3 regions of the Nonomuraea sp. ATR24 genome follow, and region 3 is predicted to be linked to each of the others. Evidence: riboswitches for the same ligand, from Rfam matches in the RefSeq annotation. Region 3 holds a riboswitch; each other region holds the start of a gene.
The links. Region 3 has a riboswitch for cyclic di-AMP ahead of ACBI99_RS23085 (CHAP domain-containing protein). Riboswitches for the same ligand answer to the same signal wherever they lie in the genome.
Positions count from the first base shown of each region.

Region 1: it holds a riboswitch for cyclic di-AMP, as region 3 does, so the genes downstream of both, ACBI99_RS21960 (D-alanyl-D-alanine carboxypeptidase family protein) here and ACBI99_RS23085 (CHAP domain-containing protein) in region 3, are expected to answer to the same signal.
Region 2: it holds a riboswitch for cyclic di-AMP, as region 3 does, so the genes downstream of both, ACBI99_RS32860 (NlpC/P60 family protein) here and ACBI99_RS23085 (CHAP domain-containing protein) in region 3, are expected to answer to the same signal.

Region 1 is NZ_JBGNUU010000008.1:239,083-246,121, reverse strand. It holds gene ACBI99_RS21960 (D-alanyl-D-alanine carboxypeptidase family protein) at 1-766, opposite strand, end outside; cyclic di-AMP (ydaO/yuaA leader) riboswitch at 779-928, opposite strand; gene ACBI99_RS21955 (TetR family transcriptional regulator) at 985-1,557, opposite strand; gene ACBI99_RS21950 (SMP-30/gluconolactonase/LRE family protein) at 1,633-2,547, shown strand; gene ACBI99_RS21945 (GH92 family glycosyl hydrolase) at 2,540-5,731, opposite strand; gene ACBI99_RS21940 (acyl-CoA carboxylase subunit beta) at 5,928-7,039, shown strand, end outside.
Region 2 is NZ_JBGNUU010000017.1:10,123-17,161, reverse strand. It holds gene ACBI99_RS32870 (RDD family protein) at 1-902, opposite strand, end outside; gene ACBI99_RS32865 (amino-acid N-acetyltransferase) at 988-1,557, opposite strand; cyclic di-AMP (ydaO/yuaA leader) riboswitch at 1,824-1,971, shown strand; gene ACBI99_RS32860 (NlpC/P60 family protein) at 1,975-2,970, shown strand; gene ACBI99_RS32855 (LuxR C-terminal-related transcriptional regulator) at 2,995-3,207, opposite strand; gene ACBI99_RS32850 (cytochrome P450) at 3,445-4,572, shown strand; gene lysX (bifunctional lysylphosphatidylglycerol synthetase/lysine--tRNA ligase LysX) at 4,556-6,013, opposite strand; gene ACBI99_RS32840 (hypothetical protein) at 6,183-6,656, shown strand; gene ACBI99_RS32835 (type III pantothenate kinase) at 6,708-7,039, opposite strand, start outside.
Region 3 is NZ_JBGNUU010000009.1:159,611-166,649, reverse strand. It holds gene ACBI99_RS23115 (glycosyltransferase family 2 protein) at 1-42, shown strand, start outside; gene ACBI99_RS23110 (alpha-2,8-polysialyltransferase family protein) at 39-1,286, shown strand; gene ACBI99_RS23105 (DUF6716 putative glycosyltransferase) at 1,265-2,431, opposite strand; gene ACBI99_RS23100 (hypothetical protein) at 2,428-3,381, opposite strand; gene ACBI99_RS23095 (aldo/keto reductase) at 3,479-4,294, shown strand; gene ACBI99_RS23090 (Gfo/Idh/MocA family protein) at 4,347-5,300, shown strand; cyclic di-AMP (ydaO/yuaA leader) riboswitch at 5,415-5,552, shown strand; gene ACBI99_RS23085 (CHAP domain-containing protein) at 5,565-6,260, shown strand; gene ACBI99_RS23080 (YciI family protein) at 6,414-6,851, shown strand.

The DNA of each region.
Region 1 (7,039 bases), on a different contig from region 3:
CGACCGCGCCCGGCTGGGCGAGCAGCCGGTTGGTGTTGCGCCACGAGTAGGAGCCGTGCTCACTCGTCGCCCCGACCGAGTGGTAGCGCGTCGAGGTGATCGACTTCAGCGTCTCGTTCCGCAGCACCGCCTCGGCCAGCCGTGCCTGGTCGGCCGCCGTGGAGTGGCCGCCGCCGTTCGTCGGCATGCCGTCGGCGTTGACGTACAGGGTGTCGGCCATGCCCAGCTCGCGGGCGGCCGCGTTCATCTTCCCGACGAACCCCTCGACACCCGGCCCGTACGTGCGCGCCAGCACGTGGGCGGCGTCCGCGCCGGACGGCAGCAGCAGGGCGTGGAGCACGTCCCGCACCGGCAGCCGGTCACCGGCGCGCAGCCCGGCGACGGCCGCGCCGCCCCGGGCCGCGTAGCGCACGTCCTCGGCCGTCACCTCGACGACGTCGGCCGGGTCGGCCTCCTGGAGCACGACGTGGGCGGTCATCATCTTGGTCAGGCTGGCCACGGGAAGGCGCTCGCCGGCGTCCTTGCTGTAGCGGACCTCGCCGGTGGACGTGTCGACGACCAGTGCGGCCCGCCCGAGCACGGCGGGCGCGTCAGCGGGCGCGTACGATGCCGGGCCGGCGAAAGAGGCCGTGGTGGCGGGGGTGGCTGTGGTGGCCGCGTGGGCGGCGGTCGTGCCGGTCGTCAGGACGCCGGCGGCGAGGGCGGCGCCGGCCAGGGCGCGGCCCCAGCGGCGCGGCCGGGCGCTGGAGAAGAGGGAGGTGGGCATGAAGGGCTGTGCTCCTTGCTTCCATGCCGCCTACCGGGTTAGCTGACGGGTTCGGGCCTGGAAGTGCCCTACGGGCGCGGCCGGGGGAGCCGGCGCGCCGATTCACCCCAAGAGAGAGTGGGTCCCCGGTTCCGCGTGAGGCGGATTCGGCGGCCGCGGGCCCCGCGAACGGGCCCACGGTCCGGGCATTGCGCGCATAAGGTACGAAACTTGACAAACTATGGCAAATCGCCCGTCAAGTAGTGCTGCACCACCGGCCCCACGCTGCGCGCCAGTTCCTCGGCCGTCATCGCCACCACGGGCGGCAGCCGTACGACATAACGGGTGAAGGCCAGCCCGAGCAGCTGCGTGCTCACCAGCCCGGCCCGCCGCGCCGCCTCCTCCGGCCCGCAGCCGAGCGCCCGGCCGACGAACGAGGCGACCTGGGAGGTGAACACGTCGCGCATGCTCTGCGCCGCCAGCGCGTTCGTGGACGACGAGCGCAGCAGCAGCATGATCGCCTCGTCCGACAGGTCGCCCTCCCAGCGGGACAGGAAGTGGCGCGCCATCGCCTCGCCGAGGCGCTCGCGCGGCGGCGCGGGCAGCTCCTCCAGGTTGAGCCGCAGGTCCACCGCGGCGCGGAAGAGGCCCTCCTTGTTGACGTAGTAGCGCATCACCATGGACGGATCGACGCCGGCCAGCGAGGCCACCTTCCGGATGGTGGTGCCCGCGAACCCCTGCTCGGCGAAGAGCTTGCGGGCCGCGCCGAGGATCGCCGTGCGCGTGGCCTCGGACCTTTCCGTGAACGCCATGCCAACAAGTGTAGACCAACGCTTGTGGTCAAAAAGGTGCTGGCCGGGCCGGGCAGATCTTGGTAAGAAGAGCGGGTGGACCTCATCCCCGTGGAGTTCGAGGCGTTCGACCGCCGCATCGCCGACGTCACCGGTGACCGCAACCTGGAGCGCCTCCACCGGGGCACCCGCTGGGCCGAAGGGCCCGTCTACGTCCCCGCGGGCCGCTACCTGGTCTGGAGCGACATCCCCAACGACCGGATGCTGCGCTGGGACGAGCTGACCGGCGCCGTGGGTCCCTTCCGCCAACCGGCCGGCTACGTCAACGGCAACACCCTCGACCGCGAGGGCCGGCTGATCTCCTGCGAGCACGGCGCCCGCCGGGTGACCCGCACCGAGCACGACGGCTCCGTCACCGTGCTCGCCGACCGGTGGCGCGGCAAGCGGCTCAACAGCCCCAACGACGCCGTCGTGCGCTCCGACGGGTCCGTCTGGTTCACCGACCCGCCCTACGGCATCCTCGGCGACTACGAGGGCCACCGGGCCGAGCCGGAGATCGACGGCTGCCACGTCTACCGGATCGACCCCGCCGGCGGCGAGGTGAGCATGGTGGCCGGCGACTTCGCCCGCCCCAACGGCCTGGCGTTCTCCCCCGACGAGCGGCTGCTCTACGTCGCCGACACCGAGCGCCGCCACGTCCGCGTCTTCGAGGTCACCCGCGACGGCACGCTCACCGGCGGCAAGGTGTTCGCCGAGCAGCAGGGCGACGCCGACGGCAGCTACGACGGCATGCGGCTCGACGACACCGGCCGCCTGTGGGCCGCCGTCGGCCGGTCGATCCACGCCTACCACCCCGACGGGACGCTCCTCGGCAGGCTGCACCTGCCGGAGAGCGCCTCCAACCTCGTCTTCGGCGGCCTCAAGCGCAACCGCGTCTTCATCACCGCGACGACGTCCCTCTACTCGATGATGCTGAGCCTGAGGGGCGCCGCCCCGGTATGGGCTACCTGAACGCCCAGGTGAACAGGTGCAGCTCGCCGTCCTCCGGGTCGGAGAAGGCGAAGCTGCGCACCTTCTTGCCCGGGTCCAGCGCGATCGGCTGCGAGGCGTACACGTGCGCCGGCACCGGCTGCAACGCCCACGAGCCCCAGAACAGCCGGTGCGGCGTGCGCGCCACGACCTCGTTGCCGAACTGCGGCTGCCCGCCGCCGAAGTCGAGGATCCAGTCGCTGAAGCCGAGCCTGCCGGTGCTGGTCGTGCCGTCGGCGTAGGTGACGGTGACCTGCGACTCGGGCCAGCCGTTCACGCCCGTGCCCAGGAAGGCGACGCTCGTGGCGCCGTCGGGCGCGGCCACCTCCAGCGCCTTGCCGCCGGTGCGCACGTTGTCCCACTCGCCGCGCCCGCGGTCGGGCCAGGTGAACGAGTAGTCCCGCCACCTCACCGTGCCGCCCGGCGTGAGCCCCGCCTCGGCCAGCGCCTGCGCCGACAGGCTGAAGCCCGGCCCGTCGATGTTGGCCTCGCCGGGAGCGGTCATGTCGCCGATGCCGACGTTGTTGTGATGCCACTCGGGGGTGCCGCGCGCCGCCACGTTGAGCCGCACCGACGCCCGCCGCTCGCCCACGACGACCGGCACGCTGACGAAGCCGCGCGGCACGTCGCCGGACACCGACACCTCCAGCGCCTGACGCTCCTGCCCGCCCGCGCCCACGGTGAGCGTGCCGCGTGACGGCGACACGGTGACGCCGTCCGGCGGCCTGGCCTCCCAGGTCAGCGTGGCGGCCGGGCCCGTCGAGCGCACCGCCAGCTCCGTCGCGAACGTGCCGCCCGGCTCGACCGGGCCGCTGCCCCGGCTGAAGCCCGCCAGGTACGGCAGCGTCCCGTCGCCGAACGACGGCGGCGCGTCCGCCGGGTCCGCGCCGAAGCTCCGGTCCGGGGACCAGCCGACGGCGAAGTCCAGCCGCCCGCCGCCGGTCGCGAACGACTCCGGCAGCCACGCCCGGTCCGTCTCCGCGCCGTTCACCCGCAGGGACCGCACGTACGAGCCCTGCCCCCAGGAGTTGACGACGATGTCGCCGCCCGGCCGGTCGATCGTGATCCGGTCGAACAGCGGCGTGCTCACCAGCAGCTCGGCCCGGCCCGGGATCGCCGGGAACAGTCCCATGGCCGACCACACGTACCAGGAGCCCATCGCGCCCAGGTCGTCGTTGCCGACCAGCCCGTCCGGGCCCGGCCCGAACAGCTCCCGCTGAACCCGGCGCACCAGCTCCTGCGTCTTGTACGGCTGCCCGGCCCACGCGTACAGCCACGGCGACGGCAGCGACACCTCGTTGCCCAGGTAGGCGCGCGCCACGGCGGGTCCGGCGTTCAGCTCGCCGAAGTACTCGTCCAGCCGGGGCACCACCTTGCCGGCGCCGCCCATCGCCGCGAACAGCCCGGCCGGGTTGTGCGGCACCAGCCAGTGGTACTGCGCCCCGTTGCCCTCCATGTACACGTCGGGCGCGGCCGGGTCGAACGGCCAGGTGAACGAGCCGTCGCCCATGCGCGGCTGGATCCACCCGCTGCCCGGGTTGTAGATGTGCTGCCACGCCTGCGAGCGGCGCATGAACTCCGCCGCCGTGTCCCGCTCGCCCAGCCGGGCGGCGAGCTGCGCGATCCCGAAGTCGGCCACGCCGTACTCCAGCGTCGCCGACGGGTCGTACGGCACGTGGCCGTCGCGCATGAACGCCGCGTTGCCGGGCCGCTCGTCGTAGGCGAGCAGCGGATGGCCGATGTCGCGCGGCCCGGTCCGCCTGGCCGCCTCGGCCATCGCCTTCAGCGCCGCCTCCGCGTCGAAGCCGCGCGCGCCGAAGGCGTACATCGTGGACACGATCGAGTGGAACGGGTCGCCGACCATGACGCCGGTGATCGCCGTCTGGTGCGACCAGCGGTCCCACACGTTGCCGACGGCCTGCGCGTTGTCGTACATCGACTGCGCGATGTCCCCGGCCACGTCCGGCGCGAGCAGCGCGAGGAGCTGCACCTCGCTGCGGTAGATGTCCCAGCCGGAGAACGTCGCGTAGTGGTGCTCGCCGGGCCGCACCTGGTGCGGCTTCTGGTCGAACCCGGTGTAGGCGCCGTCCACGTCCTCCGACACGTGCGGCTGGAGCAGCGCGTGGTAGAGGTTGCTGTAGAAGGTGCGCCGCTGCGCGTCGGTGCCGCCGGCGATCCGCACCTTGCCGAGCCGCTCGTCCCACACGCCGCGCGCCTCGCGGGCGACCTGGTCCAGGCTCTTGGCGGCGATCTCGGCGCGGAGGTTGCGCTCGGCGCCGTCGACGCTCACGTACGACAGGCCGACCCGCATCTGCACCGGCCGCGCCGGGTCGAACTGCAGGTACGCGCCCGAGCCCGGCCCGTTGACGGCCACGTCGTCCGACGTCACCACGTCGCCCCGCACCCGGGCGGGACCGGCGTTGGCGACGGCGGTGCCGCCGGGGCGCACCTCGTCGTCCTTCCACGTCCCGTACGCGGTGACCGGCTGGTCGAACGTGGCGTGGAAGTAGATCTTGTAGCGGGTGGGCGGGCCGCAGAAGCCGCCGGTCTGCACCCAGCCCTCGACGGTGTTGCCGCTGATGCGGGTCTCGCCGTCGTCGACGCCGTTGACCGAGCCGCTGGTGTTGAGCAGCACGGTGCCGGGCTTGCCTGCCGGGAAGGTGAAGCGGGCGACGCCCGCGCGCATCGAGACCGACAGCTCGGTCTTGACGCCGCTGTCGAGCGTGCTGGAGTAGAAGCCGGGCCAGGCCCGCTCGTTGGCGTGCGAGAACGTCTGCACGTAGTCCTCGCCGTGCGTGGCGGGCGAGCGGCCGACCGCCCCGGAGAACGGGGTCACCGGGAAGTCCTGCGCGCCCGTGCAGCCGGGGCCGGAGATGTGCGTCATCGAGAAGCCGCGCAGGCGGTTGTCCTCCCAGCGGTAGCCGCCGCCGGCGTCCTCCACCGTGTCGGGGCTCCACTGCATCATGCCGAACGGCAGGACGGCGCCGGGGAAGGTCATGCCCCCGCCGCCGCCGTGGTCGAAGTCGGGCGCCGCCTCCTTCGTCCCGTGGAAGACGTTGACCAGGGAAACCGGATCGCGCTCCACCGTCACGTCCTGGGGAGCGCCATAGGGAAAGGTCGTCGCCGCGACCAGCGCGGTGACGACGGGTAAGGACCAGAGAGCCACGACAGTCCTCCAGATAAGGGGATCGCCGTATCGAACCCCGGGGCGAACGGGCCGGTCAACGGCCGGAAACCACGGCCACAACAGGTCACGGGCGCCGCCGTGGACAGGGGTTGGCAGGCGGCTCCCGCGTTGCGAGATTCGCCGTGACCCCGTCCCCGAACCGTCCCCCGTGACGAGCATGTGAGGGATGTCAGCGATGACCGTCGTGTCCACGATCGAGACCTCCGAAGCCCCCGTCGCCGGACCCGCCCCCGACCCGCGCGCCCCCGCCGTCCGGCTGGCGGGCCTGCTCGACCCCGGCTCCATGACCGCGCCGCACGACGAGGACGCCACCGGCGTGACCGCCGTGCGCGGCCTGGTCGAGGGCGCGCCGGTCGTCGCCTACTGCACCGACGCCCGGCTGATGGGCGGCGCGCTCGGCGCGGCCGGCGCCGCCCGGATCGTCGAGGCCGTCGAGGACGGCGTGCGGTCCGGCTGCCCGGTGATCGGGCTGTGGCACTCCGGCGGCGCCCGGCTCGCCGACGGCGTGGAGTCCATGGACGGAGTGGGCCGCATGTTCGCCGCCATGACCAGGGCGTCCGGCGTCGTCCCGCAGATCTCCGTCATCCTCGGCCCGGCCGCCGGCGCCGCCGCGTACGGGCCCGCGCTCACCGACGTGGTCGTCATGGCCGACGCCGGGCGGGTGTTCGTGACCGGCCCGGAGATCGTCCGCAGCGTCACCGGCGAGCGCATCGACATGGCCGGGCTCGGCGGGCCCGAGGCGCACGGCAGGAAGTCCGGCGTCGCCCACGTCCTGGCCGCCGACGAGGCCGACGCCTGCGCCCGGGCCCGCCGCCTCACCGGCCTGCTCGGCCGCCCCGGCACGTGCGCCGCCGCCGGCGCCGGGCCGGTGGCCGACCCGCGCGCCCTGCTGCCGGCCTCGCCGCGCCGCGCCTACGACGTGCGGCCCCTGGTGCGGGCCGTGCTCGACGACGGGCTGATGGAGGAGCTGCAGCCGCGCTGGGCCGCCAACGTCCTCGTCGCGCTCGGGCGGCTCGGCGGCGCCACCGTCGGCGTGCTGGCCAACAACCCGATCCACAAGGGCGGCTGCCTCGACTCGCTCTCCGCCGAGAAGGCCGCCCGCTTCGTCCGCATGTGCGACTCGTTCGGCATCCCGCTCGTCGTGCTCGTCGACGTCCCCGGCTACCTGCCCGGCGTCGGCCAGGAGTGGGGCGGGGTCGTCCGGCGCGGGGCCAAGCTGCTGCACGCCTTCGCCGAGTCGGTCGTGCCCCGCGTGACGCTCATCACCCGCAAGGCGTACGGCGGCGC
Region 2 (7,039 bases), on a different contig from region 3:
ACCGAGTTGTAGCTGACGACAAAAAAGATGCCCAGGATGAGGTTGATGATGAAGTAGACGACGCCGAAGATCAGGCCGTCGACGATCCTCGCCACCAGGCGCTGCCACCATTCCGCCAGCGGCGCGGGGGCGCCGGGCGGCTGGATGCCCACCGGCTGGCCGTACTGCTGCCCGTACTGGGGCTGGCCGTAGCCCTGCTGCTGACCGTAGGCGGGCTGGCCGTACTGCTGCTGCCCGTACTGGGGCTGCTGGCCGTACTGCTGCTGCCCGTAGCCCTGCTGCTGGCCGTAGTCGGGCTGACCGTACTGCTGCTGGCCGTAACCCGGCTGCGACTGCGGCTGCTGGGCGTAAGCCTGCTGCTGACCGAAGTCCGGCTGGCCGTACTGCGGCTGCGACTGCGGCTGCTGGGCGTAACCCTGGCCGTAGTCGGGCTGGGACTGCGGCTGCTGACCATATTGCTGCTGGCCGTAGTCGGGCTGGGACTGCGGCTGCTGACCATACTGCTGCTGCTGGCCGTAGTCGGGCTGGCCGTACTGGGGCTGCTGGCCCGACGGGGGCTGCTGGCCGTAACCCGGCTGGGACTGCGGCTGCTGACCGTACTGCGGCTGCTGGCCGTAGCCCTGCTGCTGACCGTAGTCCGGCTGGCCGTACTGCGGCTGCTGGCCGTAGCCCTGCTGCTGGCCGTAGCCCTGCTGGGGCTGGCCGTACTGGGGCTGCTGGCCGTAACCCTGCTGGGGCTGCTGACCGTAGGGGGGCTGCTGGCCGTAGGGGTCGTCCACGCGGTAGCCGACGACCGTCGCGTCGGGGTCGGGCTGCCCTTGGGGGCGTCCTGCGTTCTGGCCGTATTCAGGGGAGTTCTCGGGGGAATCGTCCTGTGGATACGGCGGCTGTCCTGTGCTCACCGTGTCACCTCGCTTCGAGTGCGCATGTGGCACGTGTCAGGGCACATGCCTGTCCTGCCCAACGTATCGACATAGGTATCAACAATCACCTTTCTCGGCAGTCAAGGTCCGCGTCACCCGATGTCAAGTGGAGCAGCATGCGTGTGTTGCCCAGGGTGTTCGGCTTGACGTGTTCGAGGTCGAGGAACTCTGCGACGCCCTCGTCGTACGAGGCCAGGAGTTCGGCGTACACCTCGGGTGAGACGGGCGTGCCCTGGATCGTACGGAACCCGTGCCTCGCGAAGAAGTCCACCTCGAAAGTGAGACAAAATACACGTTCCAGCCCAAGCTCCCGAGCGGTCCTGATGAGAGCCGAGACCACGCGATGGCCGATGCCGAAACCCCTGGCCGAGGGGTGCACGGCCACGGTGCGGATCTCGGCCAGATCCTCCCAGAGCACGTGCAGCGCGCCACAGCCGACGACCTCGCCGCCCCGCTCGGCCACCCAGAACTCCTGGACGTCCTCGTACAGCGTGACGGTGGCCTTCTCCAGCATCTTGCGCCCGACGCCGGCGTAGGTGTCGACCAGGAGCTTGATCGCCCTGACGTCCCTGGTCCGCGCGCGCCTGACGAGCACTTCGGTCTCGGGGACCGCTAGCTCGGCGACCTGCTCCATGGCCATCCAGAGTACAGACCCCATTACGGCTCGCCCCAAACTCCCGGACCGTCACTGTGCGTGCACGCTCCGGATTGCACGATTCCTACAGTTTCACGATCGGGCGAACTTGGGGCAAAGAGGGCATAAAGTCTTTTCTGTACGGCTCGCCACGAGATCACCTTGTGACCCGTCGGTTGTGAAACCTCTACAGACTCGGCAGTTCCGGTTGAGCAGGAACCAGGAGTGCATTAGTGTCCAGCGACGATGTCACCCGCGCACACCGCGCGGTCGACACGCCCAATCCCCGCGAGGGGAGCCGGGGACCCGCCGGCGGCGTCAACCCGCTGCCAGGGGTGAATCCGAGCCACGCTCGGTAGGGCTGCTCCGGCCCGAACCCGTCAGCTAACCCGGTAGGCGTCAACGGAAGGAGCTTGGTTGGACAGGCGCTCTGGCAAGAAGCGATTCGGTGTCGTCGGCTTGGCCGCCGTGGCCGCACTGGTCCTCGCTCTGCCCTTGGGCTCACCAGCCTCCGCCGACCCCAAGCCTTCGCTCAAGGAGCTCTCCGAGCAGGTCGAGGAGATGCACCTGGAGATCGAGACGCTGGCCGAGCAGTACAACGGCCAGCGGGAGAAGCTCAAGACGGCCCAGAAGGCCGCCGACAACGCCAAGAAGACGCTGGCCGCCAGCGAGGCCGAGCTGGCCGACAAGCGCTCCAAGGCGATCCTGCTCGCGCAGACCACCTACATCAACGGCGGCCTGTCGGGCACCCTGGCGTTCGTCAACTCCGACGACCCCGAGGGCTACCTCGACCTGGCGGCCACCAACTACGCGATCCAGCAGCAGCAGGGCGAGGAGATCCTCCAGCTCACCAAGGCGATGCAGGCGGCCGAGCGGGCCCGCGCCGGCGCCAAGGCCCGCATCACCGAGGTCTCGAAGATCGTCAAGGACCTCGACGCCAAGCGCGACCGGATCGTCAAGCTCGTCGGCAAGGTCGAGAGCAACCTGTTCAGGCGCGCGCTCGGCGAGGCCGGCCGGCCGGGCACCCCGGCGGTCAAGGTCAACCTGCCGATCCCGGGCTCGGGCAAGGCCGCCCAGGCCGCCAAGTGGGCGCTCACCCAGCAGCTCAAGCCGTACATCTGGGGCGCCGAAGGGCCGCGCGGCTACGACTGCTCCGGACTGGTGATGGCCGCCTACCAGCAGGTGGGCATCTCGCTGCCGCACTACACCGGTGACCAGTGGACCGCCGGCCGGCACATCTCCAGGGAGGAGCTGCGCGCGGGCGACCTGGTGTTCTTCTACAACGACCTGCACCACGTGGGCATCTACCTGGGCGGCGGCATGATGGTGCACGCGCCGCGCACCGGCGACGTGGTGCGGATCGCGTCCATCGCCCGGCGCCCCTTCGCCGGAGCCGTCCGCATCGCCGACTAGCGGCGCCAGAGCCGGCCAGCGGCCTTAGATGAGCTGCCTGCGGGCAGCCCAGGCCACCGCCTCGATCGCGGTGGCCACGCCTATGCGGTCGCAGATGCCGCGCAGTCTTCGCCGCACGGTGCGACCGCTGATGTCAAGGCGTCGGCCGACCCGGTCCACGGTGACGCCCTTGGCCAGTTCGGCCAGCAACGCCAGATCGGCACGGCTCAGTTCAACGCCTTCTGTGAGCACATCCATCGGGAGCCCTCCCCCCACCAGCACCACCCGGAGACGTCTAGGGCCCGACCGGAGCGGCACATCCTCGCAGACGGTAAACGCATCCAGGAAACGTCGTCAAGCACGAAATTCGCCGCACTTGACCTCTTCCGTTGACATGATCCGTTGTATGTGAAGTACTCGCCATATGTCGGCACTTATCGGAGCATGATGATCGATCACAGCGATCCTGACTACGCTCCTTTGACGCCAACGGACATGCTCGGGTTCGATCCCTCCGACCCCGGCTTCCTGCGCGACCCGTACACCCGTTACCGCGAGCTGCGCGAGAGCGACGCGCTGCTGCGGACCCGCGGCGGGCTCCTCGTCGCCACCACGCACGAGCTCTGCTCCGCGGTGCTGCGTGACGCCCGGTTCGGCCACGGCGCCCCGCCCGACGGCGAGCCGCCCCGCTCGTTCCTGATGATGAACCCGCCGGACCACACCCGGCTGCGCGGCCTGGTCAGCCGGGCCTTCACCCCGGGCATGATCAGGCGGCTGCGTCCGCGGATCGAGGCCATCACCGCCGGGCTCCTCGACGCGCTGCCCGATGAGGCCGACCTGATGAGCGCGTTCGCCTACCCGCTGCCCGTCATGGTGATCAGCGAGATGCTCGGCGTGCCTCCAGAGGACCACGAGCGCTTCCGCGGTTGGAGCGAGACGCTCGCCAGGAGCCTCGACCCGATCGTGCCGCCGGACCTGATCTCCCGGACCGAGCACGACCGGGAGGAGTTCCGCGCGTATTTCCGCCGCCTCATCGCGCTGCGGCGCGAGCGGCCCGGCGACGACCTGCTCAGCGCGCTCGCCCAGGTCGAGGAGCTGACCGAGCAGGAACTGCTCGGCACCTGCGTGCTGCTGCTCGTGGCCGGACACGAGACGACCGTCAACCTCATCGGCAACGGCGTGCTCAACCTGGTCAGGCACGGCGTGCTCGGGCGCGCCGCCGACGCGCCCCAGCAGGTGGTCGAGGAGGTCCTCAGGTACGACCCGCCCGTGCAGCTCACCATGCGCGTGGCGCTGGAGGACGTGGAGCTGGCCGGGACCGCCGTGCCCGCCGGCAGCGCGGTGCTGGCGCTGGTCGGGGCCGCCAACCGCGACCCCGCCGCGTTCGCCGACCCGGACCGCTTCGACGTGGAGCGGACGCCGGGCCGGCATCTGGCCTTCGGGCTGGGCATCCACTTCTGCCTCGGGGCGCCGCTGGCCAGGCTGGAGGGCGAGATCGCGCTGCGCGCCCTGGCTCAGGCGGCGCCGAAGCTGGAGCTGGCCGAGCCCGCGCCGCCGTACAAGGGAAACCTGGTGCTGCGCGGGCTCGCCACCCTGCCGGTGCGGCTCAACGGGAGGGCTTGACCAGCGGGAAGAGGATCGTCTCGCGGATGTTCTTGCCGGTGAAAGCCATGATCATCCGGTCGATGCCGGCGCCCATGCCGCCCGTCGGCGGCATGGCGTACTCCAGCGCCTGGAGGAAGTCCTCGTCGAGCTGCATGGCCTCCGGGTCGCCGCCGGCCGCCAGCAGCGACTGCTCGACCAGGCGGCGGCGCTGCTCGATCGGGTCGACCAGCTCCGAGTAGGCGGTGCCCAGCTCGGTGCCGAACCCGATCAGGTCCCACTTCTCGGTGAGCAGCGGGTTGTCGCGGTGCTGCCGGGTCAGCGGGGAGGTCTCCAGCGGGTAGTCCATGACGAACGTGGGCTGGATCAGCGTGTGCTCGACCAGCTCCTCGAACAGCTCCTGGACCAGCTTGCCCTGGCCCCACTTGGCGTCCCAGTGCACCTCGTGCTTGTCGGCCAAAGCGCGCACCCGCTCCAGCGGCGTATCGGTGGTGATCTCCTCGCCCACCGCGCCGGACACCAGGTCGTAGAGCTTCACCCTCGGCCACTCGGGCAGCCCCAGGTCGACCTCGACGCCGCCGTGCACCACCACGGTCGTGCCCAGCGCGGCCACCACGGCCTTCTGGTACATGCGCTGGGTCAGGTCGGCCATGTCGTTGTAGTCGAGGTAGGTCCCGTAGGCCTCGATCATGGTGAACTCGGGGTTGTGCGTGGAGTCCGCGCCCTCGTTGCGGAAGTTGCGGTTGATCTCGAAGACCTTCTCGATGCCGCCCACGACGAGCCGCTTGAGGTAGAGCTCGATCGCGATGCGAAGGTAGAGCTCCATGTCGTAGGCGTTGATGTGGGTCTTGAAGGGCCGGGCCGCCGCGCCGCCGTGGATCGGCTGGAGCATCGGCGTCTCGACCTCCAGGTAGCCCTCCTCGTGCCAGAAGTCGCGGACCGCGCGCACGGTGGCGCTGCGGATGCGCGCCATCTCGCGGGCCTCGTCGTTGACGATGAGGTCGACGTAGCGCTGGCGGACCCGCGCCTCGGGGTCGGTGAGGCCGACGTGCTTCTCCGGCAGCGGGCGCAGGCACTTGGCGGTGATCTGCCAGCTGTCGGCGAGGATCGACAGCTCGCCGCGCCGTGAGGTGATCACCTCGCCCTCGACGCCGACGTGGTCACCGAGGTCGACGTCGCGCTTCCAGGCCGCCAGCGACTCCTCGCCCACCTTGTCGAGCGAGATCATCACCTGCAGGTCGCCGCTGCCGTCGCGCAGCGTGGCGAAGCAGAGTTTGCCGCCGACGCGGTTGAGCATGACGCGCCCGGCGACGCCCACCCGGTCACCGGTCTGGGTGTCGGGCTCCAGGCCCTGGTATTTCTCCCGGACCTCGGCGTTGGTGGCCGTACGGGGGAAGTTCACCGGGTAAGGGTCGACGCCTTCGCTGCGAAGGCGGTCGAGCTTCTCCCTCCGGATGCGCATCTGCTCGGGAAGTTCGTCGCTCACAGCATCAAAGCGTAGGGGATACGGCCGCCTGCAAGTTCTCGTCGGCCCGGTGAAGGGGTGCTGCAACCACGCGGAGTTACCCATGACTCACGAGCTCAGCGGAACCGGTAGGGCGCCGGGTCGGGAAGGAGCTCAAGGAGAGATCATGTTCAAGAAGATCGCGATCGCGCTCCTCGCCGCCGCCGCGACCGGCACGCTGGCTCTGACCGCGCCGGCCGCCGCCGCCTCGCCGGGCCCCTACGACCAGAGCGACCAGTGGGGCCCCGTCCACGCCAGGCACCACCTGGCCAAGGCCAAGGGCTGGGTGGGCGTCGAGTGGGACGAGCACCAGGAGTCCAACACCGTCCACGTCAAGGGCCGGCTGTACGACCTGGACTCGCGCGGCTACGGGCAGGGCGGCAGGTGCGCCTACGTCAAGTTCCAGGCCGCCGGCTTCGACCACGAGTGGGACGAGGTCTACAGCAGGAAGCACTGCGGCTACCCGGGCTCGAAGAAGTTCGGCTTCAGCGTCGACGACGTCTCCGCGCTGCGGGTCAAGGTCTGCCAGGTGCACCCGTACAAGCACTGGGTGAGCAAGTGCGGCCACTGGGACCACCTGTACGCGGCCGAGAGCGAGTGATCCACCCCGGACGGCGGGCGGCTCCCTTCCCGAGCGGGGGGCCGCCCGCTTTCACGCGGTGTTGCGCTGGTAGATCAGGCGCAGGCCGATGAGCGTCAGCCAGGGCTCGTGCACGTCGATGCAGCGCGACTCGCCCACCACGAGCGCGGCGTGGCCGCCGGTGGCGACCACGGTCACGTCGTCGGGGTTGTCGGCCAGCTCGGCGGCCATCCGCTCGACGATGCCGTCGACCTGGCCGGCGAAGCCGTAGATGATGCCGGCCTGGAGCGCCTCGACGGTGTTCTTGGCGATCACCGAGCGGGGGCGGATCAGCTCGACCTTGTGCAGTTGCGCCCCGGCCGCGGCGAGGGCGTCGACGGAGATCTCGATGCCGGGCGCGGTGA
Region 3 (7,039 bases):
CCCGCCAGTTCCCGCCATCGCCGCGATCGGGAGGACCCATGACCACGGTGTTCTACGCCTCGACCCTGTTCGGCGCGATGTCGCTGGCGGCGGCGATCGACGACGGCCGGTTCGGCGGCGGGCGCGCCGTCCTGCTGGTGTCGTCGAACGGCGCCGTGCCGGAGGCGGCCACGCCGCTCGACGCCACGCCGGGCTTCGCCGCGCTGCGCACCCGCTTCGACGAGGTGCACTCGTGGAACGAGCTGATCGCGCCGCTGCACCCGTCGGACTGGCGGGCCCGGGTGATCGAGGTGCCCATGCTGGAGCGGCTCATCGGCGCCCGGCTCGGGCTGGAGCGGGTCGACGAGCTGGTGCTGGAGTCGATCGCGGTGCCGCCGGCCCGCACGATCGCCGGGCTGGTGCGCGACTGCCCCATCACCGTCTACTCCGACGGGCTGATGAGCTACGGCCCGACCCGCGACCCGCTGCCCGCCGAGATCTTCCGCCGCGTCACCCGGCTGCTCCACCTGGACCTGGTGCCCGGCCTGGAGCCGCTGCTGCTCAGCGAGTACGGCGTGCCCGCCGAGACGCTGCCGCAGGAGGCGTTCCTGGCCGTGGTGCGGGAGGTGGCGGCGACGGCGCCGGACATGATGGCGGCCGGGGCGCTGATCCTCGGCCAGTACCTGTCGGCGCTGGACATCGTCACCCCGCAGGAGGAGGCGGAGCTGCACGAGGCGATGCTGCGGGGCCTGGTGGCGCGTGGCCACACCACGGTCGCGTTCAAGCCGCACCCGGCGGCGGGCCGCCGGCACGCCCAGCTCCTGCGGGCCGCGGCCGAGCCGCTCGGCGTGCGGCTGATCGTGGCCGGCGAGAGCGTGCCGGCCGAGGTGTGCTTCGCCGCGCTGCGGCCGGAGCTGGTCGTCGGCTGCTTCTCGACCGCGCTGATGACCGCGCGGCGCTACTTCAGCCTGCCGGTGGCCACGTACGGCACCGGCCTGGTGCTGGAGCGGCTGGCCCCGTACGAGAACAGCAACCGGGTCCCGGCGACGATCGCCGACGCGCTGCTGCCCCGGCTGTCGGCCGACGGGAGCGTGGAAGCGCCGCCCCGGCTGGACGTGACCGCGCTGGTGCGCGCGGTGGGCTACTGCATGCAGGCCGACGCTTACCCGGAGCTGCGGCCGGAGACGCTGGAGTTCGATCCGCGCTACTTCAAGAGGAAGCGGCTGGAGAGTCTCGGCCTGGCCGAACGGCCCAGCGCGATGGGCCGCTTCCGCAGGAAGCTGTCTCAGGTGAGAGCCTTCAGGTAGCGGCGCACCCGCCGCTCGGCCCGCCGGCCCGCGCGCAGCATGTTCGGCGGCACCTCGACCCGCAGCCGGGCGCGGCGGCGGGCCGCGGCGTGCTCCGGCCCGTCGAGCAGCGACCTGGCCGGCACCCTCGGCCGGGAGACGACCAGCCCGGTCAGCAGGCCCGTCCAGTCGTCGCGCCCGGCCGGGTGGAAGTAGTTGGCGGCGGTCCAGCGCGGCTCGGCCCGCCGGAAGTCGCCGCGCGCCAGGTCGTCCAGGGTGCCGAGCAGGCCGCTGCCCTCGAACACCAGGTTGATCATCTCGGCGTTCACGCCGAAGTCGCTGAGCACGATGAGCGGCACGTCCTGCGCGATCGCCTCCAGCGCGGCCGTCGAGCTGACGGTGACGAACCCGGCCGCGTGCGCCAGGTGCTCGCGCATCGAGCCCGCCTCGAACCGCAGCCGGCCCGGCTCGCCGAGCTCCCGCCAGAGCCGCTGGTAGTGGTGGCGCTCGCGGTGTGTCTGCTGCTCGTCCTCCAGGGCGCGCAGCTTCACCACCACGTCCAGGTCGGGCCGCGCCGCGGCCAGCTCGGCCAGCCCGCGCAGCACCCGCTCGCGCTCCTCGCGGGCGCGCGGCACCTTGGCCTGGGTGGCGAACACCACCCGGTCGCCGCCGCCGCGCCCGGGGGCCGGGCGCAGGAACGGCAGCCTGGCCAGCCCGACCGCCCCTCCCCCGCCCAGCCGGGCGGCCACGGCGGCGAACTCGGCCACCTCCCGCTCGCTGTGCACCACGAACAGGTCGCAGCCGCTGCGGTAGATCCACGCCTTGTCCGTGGCCGGCACCGAGATGCCCGGCAGCCCGGTGACGAACACCGGCCGGGGCCGCAGCCCGTCGAGCACGCCCGAGACGAGCACGTCCACCACCGGCCCGGTGCACGCCACGAGGATCGCGTCCGGCCTGGACCGTTCCGCCAGCCGGCGCACCGCCCTGGCCGTCAGCACCGGCGGCGCGGGCAGCTCGCCCACCGCCGCGGCGATCTGGTCGGCGGACGGCGCGATCGGCGTGCGCACCACGACGAGCTCGCTCGCGCAGCCCGCCGGCAGGTCGCCGAGCAGGCAGGCCGCCCATTTCAGATACGAGTCGGAGTCGGCTATCGCCAGCACCCTCACCCGGTCACTCCTGTCACTTCCGTCAGATGCGAGCGCAGAGCGGGGGCCGCTCTGCTGGTCCACCAGTCGTCGGGCACCTCGACGGGCTCCACCGCCACCCCGCGCGGGCTCAGCAGCACGCGCAGCGAGGAGATCGCGGTGGACGGCAGGCTGAGCACCCGCTGCCCCGGGTCGAGGCCGCGCAGCCGCAGCTCGGCGGGCAGCCCGGCCTCGTGCACGGTGATGCCGGGACGCTCCCGGATCAGCGCCACGTCCACCGGGTCCTCGCGGCGGTGCGGGTAGTAGGCGAGCGGCTCGCGCGCGGCCAGCTCGGTCAGCCAGGTCAGGTAGCGGTCGCGGTGCACCAGCCCGTTGCGCACCAGCGAGGTGCCGAGCACCACGGTGCGCTCCGCCGGGCCGGGGTCGCTCGGCGGCTGGCCGCGCAGCCAGGCGAAGTCGTGGCGCACCAGGTCGACGCCCGCCTCGGTGACCGCCTTGTCCAGCTCGCGGGAGACCGGCAGCGCGGTGAACACCGTCACCCGGCCGGCGCGCAGCCTGAGGGCCGCGGCCAGCCCGAGCGCCGTGCGCAGCAGCCCGGGGTGGGCGCGCGCCCGCAGCAGGGGCCGGTACGGGCCCGCCGCCAGCAGCTCCAGCAGCCGGATCGTGGCCAGCCCGTCGTCGACCACGACGACGCGGCCCGGATGGGCCGTCAGCCAGCGCAGCTGCACCTTGCCCGAGAACGCGTCACCGACGGCCGACGGCCGGCGCGGCATGCGCTCGCGCGGCTCGGCCAGCTCCAGGCCGTCGGGCAGCGGCAGGCGGCGCAGCTCGCGCCGCGTCACCCGCAGCGCGCGCAGCCCCGCGCGCGGCACGACCTCGGCCGACGGCCCCAGCAGCCCGGCATGGTGGGCCTCGACGGCGCACAGCATCTGGAGCGGCGACTCCACCCAGGCCGACGCCCGTTTGACCACTGATGTTCTCCCAGCCAGGTGATGGCCCGTTCACGACCGCTTCAAGCTAGCCCGGGCGGCTTAAGCCGCTCGGAACGGCACGTGAACAATGGAGGGTATGAACTCGCTACGGCTATACAGAGACGGCGTGGAGATCCCGCAGCTGGGGCTCGGCGTCTGGCAGGTGCCCGACGACGAGGCGGAGCAGGCGGTCACGACCGCGCTCGCATGCGGCTACCGCCACATCGACACCGCCAAGCTCTACCGCAACGAGGCCGGCGTCGGGCGGGCGGTGCGCGCCTCCGGCATCCCGCGGGAGAAGCTGTTCGTCACCACGAAGCTGTGGAACAACGACCACGACCGCGCCGAGCAGGCCTTCGAGGAGAGCCTGGGCAGGCTCGGCCTCGACTACGTCGACCTCTACCTGATCCACTGGCCGGCGCAGCGGCAGGACAAGTACGTCCAGGCGTGGCGCGCGCTGGAGAAGGTCTACCGGGACGGCCGGGCCAAGGCCATCGGCGTGTCCAACTTCACCGTCGAGACGCTGGAGCGGCTGCTCGACGAGGCCGACGTGCCGCCGTGCATCAACCAGATCGAGCTGCACCCGTACTTCCAGCAGCGCGAGCTGCGCGAGTTCCACGACAAGAACGGCATCCTCACGCAGGCCTGGAGCCCGCTCGGGCAGGGCAAGGGGCTGCTGTCGGAGCCCGCGCTGGCGGTGCTGGCCGACAAGCACGGCCGCACGCCCGCGCAGATCGTGCTGCGCTGGCACATCCAGCTCGGCAACATCGTCATCCCCAAGTCCGTCACGCCGGCGCGGATCAAAGAGAACATCGCGGTCTTCGACTTCACGCTCGACCGGGAGGACATGGCCGCCATCGGCGCCCTGAACGCGGGCCGCCGGCTGGGCCCGGACCCGGACGTGTTCCCGTGAGGTGAAACCGGTCAGGTTTCGCGTCCGCGGATGAATCAGTACGATCTTCCGCGTGCGAGATCTAGCGTGGGGCATCGCGGCGACGGGCGGCATCGCCAGGACCGTGGGGGCGGTCATCGCGGCGGAGCCGGGCATGCGGGTGGCCGCCGTCGGCTCCCGCGACCTGGGCCGGGCCAAGGCGCTGGCGGCGACGCTGGGCGCCGAGTCCGCCCACGGCTCCTACGCCGAGCTGTGCGCCGACCCGGCCGTCGACGCCGTCTACGTGGCGACCCCGCACGCCCAGCACCTGGAGGTGGCCGAGGCCGCGATCGCGGCGGGCAAGGCGGTGCTGTGCGAGAAGCCGCTGGCGGCGAGCCTGGCCGACGCCGAGCGCATGGTCCGCCTGGCCCGCGAGGCCGGGGTCTTCCTGATGGAGGCCATGTGGATGCGGTTCAACCCGCTGGTGCGCATGCTCAAGGACGACCCGCGCTTCGGGGAGATCCGCTCGGTGCGGGCCTCGTTCGGGTTCGCGCTGCCGTACAATCCCGCGCACCGGCTGTGGGCGCCCGAGCTGGGCGGGGGCGCGCTGCTCGACCTGGGCATCTATCCCCTGGGGCTGGCCCAGCTGTTCCTCGGCATGCCCGAGTCCATGCACCTGACGGGCGCGCTGGCGCCCAACGGGGTCGACGCGGAGGCGGGCGGGGTGCTCGTCTACCCAGGCGGCCGGCGGGCGCTGGTCGACACCTCGCTGCTCGCGCACTTCCCCAATTCGGCCAGCATCGTGGGCACCGGGATGCGCGCCGACCTGGACGCGCCGTTCTGGGCGCCCCGGCGGGTGGTGCTCAGCGGGCCGTCGATGGAGACCGAGGAGCACGAGCTCGACCCGGCCGACAACGGCTACGCCGGGGAGCTGCGCGAGGTGCGGGACGCGCTGGCCGAGAACCGGACCGAGAGCGCGATCATGCCTCTTGACGAATCCCTTGCCATGATGGGGCTCCTGGCCGACGCGCGCGGGCAACTCGCCTAGCTGCAACTTTATCGACTTGTAATGCCTTGGCGGATGTATTACCTTATGGCGCATTCGCGGCTTACGTCCGGTTTGTCCGGTCGTTGCCAACCATCGCACGACACTCACAGGATCGTCCTGTGACCGCTGAATCCGCCTTGCGCGGAGCCGGGGACCCATGTCCTTTGGGGTGAATCGGCACCTTGTGTGCCGTAGGGCAGCTTCCACGCCCGAACCCGTCAGCTAACCCGGTAAGCGGCATGGAAGCAAGGAGTAATCCCCTCGATGGCGAAGCACCGTCTTACCCGTGCCCCGAAGAAGCTTCACCCCCGCGCCGGCGCCTCCCTCGGCGCAACCGTCCTGGCCGCCGGACTCGGCGCCGGGATGACCACCGCACTCCCCGCCCAGGCCGCCGAGCCCGGCCACCAGGTCGAGACCCAGACCATGTCCGAGTCCACGCAGACCAGGACCGGCGCCAACCAGGTCAACGTCACCGCCTCCCAGGTCCTGGCCCTGGCCAAGGCCCAGGTCGGCACCTCCGAGAACGCCTACGGCGGCGGCACCAAGTTCCAGGAGTGGTACGCCAGCTCCAAGCGCGCCCTCGAGACCGTCGCCCGCGACGGCGGCAACCCCAGCGCCTACCTCAACGCCCCCTGGTGCTCCATGTTCGTCTCCTGGGTCGGCGAGCAGACCGGCGCCCGCCCGCAGGTCGGCTGGGACGCCTACACCGTCACCCACGCCAAGTGGTTCGCCGCCAACGACCGCTGGGGTCAGGAGGCCAAGCCCGGCGCCGTCGTCTTCTTCGCCTGGAACGGCAGCAAGAGCATCAGCGCCATCCAGCACGTCGGCTTCGTCGTCAAGGACAACGGCGACGGCACGATCTCCACGATCGAGGGCAACACCGGCAACGGCAAGGTCGAGGAGCGCGTCCGGCCCAAGTCCCAGGTCGTCGGCTACGGCTACCCCTCGTACGCCGCCTGACCCTCCCCCTGGCGAAGCGCGCGCCCCTCCCCCGGGCCCCCGCTTCCGCGCTTTCTCCCCTCCCCGTGTCGATCCGGCCCCCTCCGGGACGACGCACAGGTGTGGCAGGCTCGCCGGGAGCCCGCTTCACCGCCTGGACGAGGAGAACGCACCGTGAAATTCCTGATCGTCGGCAAGGCCAGCGAGGAGACCGAGGCCGGCGCCCTGCCGAGCCAGGAGCTCGTCGACAACATGACGGCCTTCAACGAGTCGCTCGTGAAAGCGGGCGTCCTGCTCGCCGCCGAAGGGCTCCACCCCAGCTCGCGCGGCGCCCGCATCGCCTACAGCGGCGGCAAGGCCCGCGTCATCGACGGGCCGTTCGCCGAGGCCAAGGAGCTCATCGCAGGCTTCTGGCTCATCCAGGTCAAGTCGCGGGAGGAGGCGCTCGAATGGGCCCTGCGCGTCCCCGTCCCGCCCGGCCACGACGGCGTCGGCCTGGACGTCTGGCAGGTCTTCGACCCCTCGGACATGCCCGAGACCTCCCTGACCCCCGAAACCGCCCAACGCCACGCCGTCATCCGCGCCGCTCTCGACTCCCCACCTGAGCCCTGACCGTCCGAGAGCGACGCCCCCGAGGGAGGCGCCCCCGCGGGAGGCGGCCCGCTGCGGCGGCCCCTCCCGGGGAGGCCACACCCCCGCCGGGGCAGGCGGAAAGCCCCAGGATGGCGGCAACCCCGGGAGGGGGCGGGCCCCCGGAAGGGGCGCCTCGGGCAGTCCGGCCCTCTGGCGGCCTCCGCCGG